DNA from 2 places in the Agrobacterium sp. 22-221-1 genome. Region 2 is predicted to be linked to the other one. Evidence: predicted binding sites of a transcription regulator. Region 2 holds the regulator's gene; the other holds the start of a gene.
The links. The regulator LexA, encoded in region 2, represses DNA repair genes until DNA is damaged. The targets are predictions, from matches to a motif close to TGTTCNNNNTGTGTTCNG.

Region 1 (4,046 bases), on a different contig from region 2:
AATTGCAGCGCGACGGGCGCATGACCAATGTGGAACTGGCCGAAAGGGTCGGTATTTCCGCGCCGCCCTGCCTCCGGCGCGTCCGCAAGCTGGAAGAGGCGGGCGTGATCGAAGGTTATCACGCCATGTTGAACGCGCCGAAGCTCGGTTTCGATCTCGTCGCCTTCTGCATGGTCGGTCTCAAGCGCCAGGCGGACAGCAATTTGAAGGCTTTTGCGGCGGCAACCGCCGGCTGGTCGCTGGTGCGGCAGGCCTGGATGGTGTCGGGCGAAAGCGATTTCCTGCTGCACTGCGTGGCGAAGAACCTGACCGAGTTTCAGGATTTCGTCATCGAGGTTCTGACGGCGGACGAAAACGTCGATACGGTGCGCACCATGCTCACCATCCGGCAGGTCAAGCGCGTCGGTCTCGTGGAAATCTGAGCGGCAGGCTTTGCGGTGACCTTAAGACGCGTTACCCGCGCCGCAAAGCCTCATAGACTTCGCCGAGACTCGTGGCCTCTTTCTCAAGCGGAAATGTGCTGCGTACATGTGAAAGGCCGGCCTTTGCATGGCTCTCGGCCAGAGCCGGGTCGGCAAGATAGGTCCTTATCGCATCCCTGAGCGATGCATAGTCACCCGCCTCGACGACTGCGCCGGTTTCGCCCCTGACGATCATTTCCTCATAGGCGCCGGCGGTGCTGGTGACGACGGCCGTTTCCGATGCCATGGCCTCGAGCGGCGTCAAGCCAAAACCTTCGTTGCGGGATGGGGCGACATAGAGCGTCAACCGCCGGTACCAGGGCTTGATGTCGTCCACCTCACCCTGAAACACGATGCGGTCCGAAAGGCCGGCGGCCTTGACATCGGCCCCGAGTGCCTCGGCAAAAGCCTTGTGTTCCGCCGTTACCCGGCCGGAAACAATGGCTGTCCATTGCGGATGGGCGGGCAAAAGCTCGATCATGGCGCGCACGAAGAGATCGGTGCCCTTCTGGTGGCGCACCCGTCCAAAGCAGCCGATGAGATATTGTCCCGGCAGGCCGGTTGCCGCGATTGCGTCTTCCGGGCCGGTTGCCGGATGGAACAGGTCGGTATCGACACCATGCATGACAACGCGATGGGGTACTTCCAGAAACGAGCCGGAGCGGGTGCTGGTCGCAACCACGGCGTCCATCTTCGAAATCAGAAACCGGGTATAGGCGGAATGCCGCCTCTGTGCGGCCGAGGTGAACAGCAGCTTCACCTTCATGCGCAGCACGTCACGCATGAAAAGACCCGGCAACATTTCGAGGTTGCGCCGGGCATGCCAGATGCGCGGGCCACCCTGCGGGCCGTTTTGCCAGAGCCGCCACAGATCGCGGAAGCGCACATGCGGCAGATGCGGCGGCAGGCCGGGGCCGATGACGGCCACCTTCTGTCCCAGCCGGTTCTGCACCGGAATAAGTTGAACGATGGTGGAGGTGACGCCGGAGAGCCTGCGTTTGAAGTTCGGCGCAAGCACCTGCACATCTTTCAGACTGACGTGGGACAAGATGGGCTTCCGTCTTTGCGGCTAATTCGGGGGAATGAAGACGTCAAGAAAAGCAATGCGCCCGCATGGGGCGCATTGCATGTGAGGGCATCAGCCCCACTGAACCGCGAGAATCTCGTAGCCCTTGGCGCCGCCCGGAGCGTTGACTTCGATGCTGTCGCCGACTTCCTTGCCGATGAGGGCGCGGGCGATGGGCGAGGAGATGGAGATGCGGCCGGCCTTCACATCGGCTTCCTGGTCGCCGACGATCTGATAGGTTTTTTCCTCGTCGCTATCCTCGTCCACCAGCTTCACGGTGGCGCCGAACTTGATCTTCGAGCCCGACATCTTGGAGAGATCGATGACTTCCGCGCGTGCGGTCAGGTCTTCGAGTTCGGTGATGCGGCCTTCATTGTGGCTCTGTGCTTCCTTGGCAGCATGGTACTCGGCGTTTTCCGAAAGGTCGCCATGGGCGCGCGCTTCCGCAATCGCCTCGATGATACGGGGGCGTTCCTCCTGCTGGCGCCAGCGCAGCTCCTCCTGCAGCTTGACGAATCCACCCTGAGTCATCGGTACTTTTTCTACCATTTTTTTATCCTTCGCATTCCGGTCGCGTTACTTGCAGACACAAAAAGAAACAGGTTCCGGAGGGGAACTCCGGAACCATGCCAAAATCATAACTGAGCCGACTATATCAGAAGACGACAGCGAAATGCCAGCAAATTTGAGGTGCGCATATTTCCTCACTTAATCAATATCTTACCCTATTTCATTGACATTCGTCTATGGAACATATAGTGAACATACCCATGAAGAAGTCGATCAGGCAACGGCTGGCCATTCTCTCAGACGCGGCGAAATACGATGCCTCCTGCGCATCCAGCGGCACGACAAAACGCAACTCCGCAGCATCGGGCGGTCTGGGCTCCACGGAAGGGTCGGGCATCTGCCATGCCTATGCGCCGGACGGGCGCTGCATTTCGCTTTTGAAAATCCTGCTCACCAACTTCTGCATCTATGATTGCGCCTATTGCATCAACCGTTCCTCCAGCAATGTCGAGCGGGCGCGGTTCACGCCGGAAGAGGTGGTTTGGCTGACGCTGGAGTTTTACCGGCGCAACTATATCGAAGGGCTGTTTTTGTCCTCCGGCATCATCCGTTCCTCCGATCATACGATGGAGGAGATGGTGCGCGTGGCGCGGGAGTTGCGGGTTACCCATGGTTTTCGCGGTTATATCCACCTGAAATCCATTCCCGAAGCATCGCCCAGGCTCATCGAGGAGGCAGGGCTCTATGCGGATCGTCTCTCGATCAATATCGAATTGCCGACCGATAGCGGCATTGGCCGTTTCGCGCCGGAAAAGCAGCCCGTCAATATTCGCCGCTCCATGGCCGATATCCGCCTGAAGATCGAGGAGGCCGGGGAGCCGACCGTCCGGACACGCAAGACCAGGCGCTTTGCGCCGGCCGGGCAGAGCACGCAGATGATCGTGGGGGCGGATGGCGCGGACGATAGCACCATTCTCTCCACCAGCGCCCGGCTTTATGGCAGTTACGGTTTGCGACGCGTCTATTATTCGGCCTTCAGCCCCATTCCCGATTCGTCGAAAAACCTGCCGCTCATCAAGCCGCCGCTGATGCGGGAACACCGGCTTTATCAGGCCGACTGGCTTTACCGCTTTTATGGCTTCGATATCAGCGAGATAACGGCAATCGGGGGTGACGGCATGCTTGATCTCGATATCGACCCGAAACTCGCCTGGGCGCTGAAACATCGCGACCGTTTCCCGGTGGACGTCAATGCGGCGGATCGGGAAATGCTGCTGCGTGTGCCCGGTTTCGGCACCAAGACGGTGGCCTCCGTTCTATCGTCACGGCGGTTCCGGCGGCTGCGGCTGGAGGATATCGCGCGTTTCGGCGTTTCCCTGAAAAAGGTGAAGGCTTTCATCGTCGCCGAGGGCTGGACACCGGGCAAGCTGACCGAGAGGCCGGATTTGCGGGCGATGTTTGCACCGCAGCCCGAACAATTATCGCTGTTGTGATGTATGGCCCGGTTCTGGAAGGGCGGGGCGATTTCGGCGAGTGGCGCGATGCCGCGCGTGCGGCCCTTGCCGCCGATATTCCGCCGGAGACGATTGACTGGCGGTTGCGGGATGACGGGGCAGGGCTGCTGGATTTCGCCGGTGAGTCATTGCCGACCGTCGATGCCGGCAATGGGCAGGTTTCCGTTCCGGCCTCGTTCGTGGCGCTGGCGCAGGCCGTCATCTGCCATGGCGATCCCGGCCGGTTTGCGTTGCTTTACCGGTTATTGTGGCGGCTGAAGCGGGATCGCGCCCTGTTGCAGTTCAAGTCCGATCCGGATGTTGCAGAGGCCCGCTTGCTCGAGAAATCGGTGCGCCGGGATTGTCACAAGATGACGGCCTTCGTCCGTTTCAAGGAATTGCTCTTGCCGCAGGGGCAGGGCGGGCGACGGCGGTTCGTGGCCTGGTTCGAGCCGGATCATTTCATCGTCGAGCGAACGGCAGCGTTTTTCCAGCGACGGTTTACCGATATGGACT
Region 2 (4,046 bases):
CCCGTCCGCACGGTGCAACCGAGGAGATGCCGCTATGACCATCGTGATGATCATTGCATTTTGTATTCTCATGATGATTGCGGTTCCGGTCGGTTATGCGCTGATCATCTCTGCGGGCGTCGCCGTACTGTGGAACGGTTATGTGCCGCTCTCGATCGTGGCGCAGCAGGTTTACGACCAGACGCAGTCTTTCCCGATGCTAGCGCTGCCGTTCTTCATGCTCGCGGGCACGCTGATGCTCGGCGGCAAACTCGGAACCCAGCTTCTGGAACTCGCCTCCAAGGCCATGCAGCGCTGGCGCGGCGGCCCGCTTTCCACCACCGTCATTTCCTCGGTCGTGTTCGGCGGCGTTTCCGGCTCGGCGGTCGCCAATGCGAGCGCGCTCGGTTCGGTGCTCATTCCGTGGCAGAAGCGCCAGGGCTACCCCGCTCCCCTCTGTGCGGCCAACAATGCCACCTCGGCGGTCATCGATGTGCTCATCCCGCCGTCGATCCCGATGATCCTCTATTCATTGGTCAGCGGCGTCAGCATCGCCAATCTGTTCATCGCCGGCATTCTGCCGGGCCTGCTCATGGCCGTCGGTTTCATCTTCGTCTGCTGGGCCATTGCCGTGCGGCGGGGCTATGCGGTGCGAGACGAAAGCTTTCGCAAGCGCGATCTGGCACTACTTGCATTCCGCAGCCTGCCGGCGATCCTTCTGCCGATCCTGATCATCCTCGGCCTGCGCTTCGGCTTTGCAACGCCGACCGAAGTGGCCGTTCTTTCTGTCGTCTATTCGCTCGTGCTCAGCATCTTCTTCTACCGCGATCTGACGTGGAAGCGTTTCTGCGACAATTTCGTCGAGGCAGGCTCTGCAACCGGCGTCGTCATGCTCGTCATCATGGGCAGTGCGGCGGTGGGCTGGGTGCTTACCTTCGATCAGGCGCCCCAGCATTTCGCCACCTGGGTGGCCGAGAATATCTCCAACCCGATCCTGATCATTCTCATGATGAACATCCTGATGCTGATCATCGGCATGCCGCTCGATCTGCCGCCGTCGATCCTGCTGCTCGGACCGATCTTCGTGCCGCTTGCGGATATGATCGGGCTCGACCGGGTGCAGCTCGGCATGATGATGGTCATCAATCTCGGTATCGGGCTCTATACGCCACCGATCGGCACCACGCTCTTCATCTCGTCCTCCATAGCCAGAGCGCCGCTCGGCGCAACGACGAGGGAATTGTGGCCGTTCTTCACCATGGCGATGCTGCTTCTCATCGCGGTCAGCTTCATTCCTGCCCTCACGATCTACTAACATAAGAGCCGTAGCAAACGGCTGCCAGAAACCACCGGCCGGGTCTCCCCGGTCGGTGGTTTTAGTATTCAAGATGTGCCGCTTACATCGTTCAATCTGCTTTGTTCATGGTTTCGACGATCAAATCACGATCTGCGATGCACCCTTCACGAAATTTTAGGGGATTGCGGAACACATATGGAACATATAGTGTTCGTTCTGTATTTGTTTCGCGACTTCAACGACGATTCTCAAGGGTGTTTTCCTCATGCTCACGCGCAAACAGCAGGAATTGCTTCTCTTCATTCATGAAAGAATGAAAGAGTCCGGCGTGCCGCCCTCCTTCGATGAAATGAAGGACGCACTCGATCTTGCCTCCAAATCCGGCATCCACCGGCTGATCACCGCACTCGAGGAGCGCGGCTTCATTCGCCGGCTACCTAACAGGGCGCGGGCGCTGGAAGTGATCAAATTGCCTGAGGCCTATGCGCCGGGTGCAAGGCCGCAGCGCGGCTTCTCGCCGAGCGTCATTGAAGGCAGCCTCGGCAAGCCGAAGACGCCGGAGCCGGCCCCTGCCCCCAAGGCGCCGGCCAATGATCTCGGTGGCGCCGTCACCGTGCCGGTCATGGGCCGCATCGCCGCCGGTGTGCCGATTTCCGCCATCCAGAACAACACCCATGATGTGGCCGTGCCGGTCGACATGCTCGGCTCGGGCGAACATTACGCTCTGGAAGTCAAGGGCGACTCGATGATCGAGGCCGGCATTTTTGATGGCGATACCGTCATCATCCGCAACGGCAATACGGCCAATCCGGGCGATATCGTCGTAGCACTGGTGGATGATGAAGAAGCTACCCTGAAGCGTTTCCGCCGCAAGGGAGCCTCCATCGCTCTGGAAGCGGCCAATCCCGCCTATGAGACCCGTATTTTCGGACCGGATCGGGTGAAAATCCAGGGTAAGCTGGTTGGTCTGATCCGCCGCTACCATTAATTGGCACCCCGCCTTTTTTCGCTAGGGGCGTCATCGAGAGGATGACGCTCCCTTTGAGGCATCTTGGATTGTTCCCAGGAACAATGCGGCTCTGCGGAAGTAAAGAGAGGGTGCGTTTCGTTCTCGTCTCCGGGCGGTGACGCGAGTTTGCCTCTTTCTTTCTCCCTGCCCTCACATTCCCATTCATCAATGCGGCTTATGGGAGCCATGGATTATTTGCAATATTCCAAGGGCCATCCGTCGGTATAGAAATGCGCGTCATATCGGGGAAACACGTCATGTACGATCTTTATATCGCCAACAAGAACTATTCCTCATGGTCGCTGCGGCCCTGGGTATTGATGCGTACGCTCGGCATCGCCTTCGATGAAAAACTCGTTCCCTTCGGCGAAGGCGTTTCCTTCTCCACCTTCTCGCCGACCGGCAAGGTGCCCTGCCTTGTCGATGAGGGCGTGACGGTTTGGGAATCGCTGTCGATCGCCGAATATCTGGCGGAAAGACATCAGGGCGTCTGGGCGAGCGACAAGCAGGCAAGGGCCTGGTCACGGTCGGCAGCGAGCGAAATGCACGCGGGCTTTTCCTCGCTGCGCAATCTCTACCCGATGTCGGTCGGCATTCGCGTAAAACCGAAGGGTGGCGATACCGGGCTTGCGGCCGATATAAAGCGCATCGATACGCTGTGGAGCGAAGGCCTCGCGAAATTCGGCGGGCCTTTTCTTGCCGGCCAGAAATTCACGGCGGTCGATGCCTTCTTCTGCCCGGTGGCATTTCGTTTCCAGACTTATGGCGCGGAACTTTCGCCCGTAGCGAGAGCCTATTGCGACCGGCTGCTCGCCCTTCCCGCCATGCGCGAATGGTACGAGGCCGGGCTGAAGGAAGTCTGGCGCGATGCGGCGCATGAAGAGGAAATTAGCGGGATCGGCGAATTGACCGCGGATCTGCGCATCAAGGCCTGACGGTCCATGCTGGCGGCGCTCTATTGCGATGCCGCCAGCAACCGCATGACGGCATCGGGCACGTCGTGATCGAAACGGCCGCTTTTCCAGTCGTAATAGCGATGTTCGCTCCAGGGCCTGTCCATGCCGGCGATTGCGGCGCGCAGCCTGCCGACCACCCCTGCCTGATCGTTGCCGGCGAAGTCCATTTCCAGCGAACCGATCCGCCGCAGGATATCGCGGTTCAGCAGAAGTGCGCCCGAGCGGCATTGGGAAAAGGACGTTCTGCGGGAGACGATAACGATATCGGCAATATCGCAAGCCTTTCCGGCAAAGCGGCCGTCTTCCAGAACGATGATCCATTCGCCGCTTCCCGCGCGCGTAACGCACCATATGCCTTTGCTGCAAGTGAAAACGCTGGGCTCGGCGTCTCTCAGGGCCGCTGTCATCTGCCGTGCAACTGCACTCATCTCTTGCGGATCAAGCTTCGCCTTCGAGGCCAAAGCCACGGTTTTTGCCGTGGCCTCGGTCTTGAGAAAGACCGGCGGCACAGGCTGTTCCGGCAAAAGCAGCGCCCTTTGCCACTGGCCATAAACGAAACCCTGCGGCTGAGCCTTCGTCGTGTAGGCTTTGCCGTCCTCCAGCAGCGCCACTAGCTCGCCATCCTCGTGAACAAGCAAATCGGGCGGATCGCGATAGGCCGTGGCGGACGACAGGCCGAAGGCGAGGAATAGAAGCGGCATGCCCAGAAGCGCAAGCCGGCTGCGCAGCAAAGTCAGCAGCAGAAAACCAGCCGAGGCGAGCCCCAGAAACCACCCGTGAGGCCGCCCCGTCGCAGCGCTTCCGC

Region 1: a site for LexA is predicted at 2,275-2,292, ahead of ACQZ5N_RS16990 (putative DNA modification/repair radical SAM protein). Genes of this name have one in related genera too.

What each region holds. Positions count from the first base shown of each region.
Region 1 is NZ_JBNWCL010000011.1:9,628-13,673, reverse strand. It holds gene ACQZ5N_RS17005 (Lrp/AsnC family transcriptional regulator) at 1-422, shown strand, start outside; gene ACQZ5N_RS17000 (glycosyltransferase family 4 protein) at 454-1,509, opposite strand; gene greA (transcription elongation factor GreA) at 1,600-2,076, opposite strand; gene ACQZ5N_RS16990 (putative DNA modification/repair radical SAM protein) at 2,298-3,530, shown strand; gene ACQZ5N_RS16985 (UdgX family uracil-DNA binding protein) at 3,530-4,046, shown strand, end outside.
Region 2 is NZ_JBNWCL010000001.1:374,913-378,958, reverse strand. It holds gene ACQZ5N_RS01885 (TRAP transporter small permease) at 1-38, shown strand, start outside; gene ACQZ5N_RS01880 (TRAP transporter large permease subunit) at 35-1,294, shown strand; gene lexA (transcriptional repressor LexA) at 1,542-2,264, shown strand; gene ACQZ5N_RS01870 (glutathione S-transferase family protein) at 2,543-3,220, shown strand; gene ACQZ5N_RS01865 (ComEC/Rec2 family competence protein) at 3,241-4,046, opposite strand, start outside.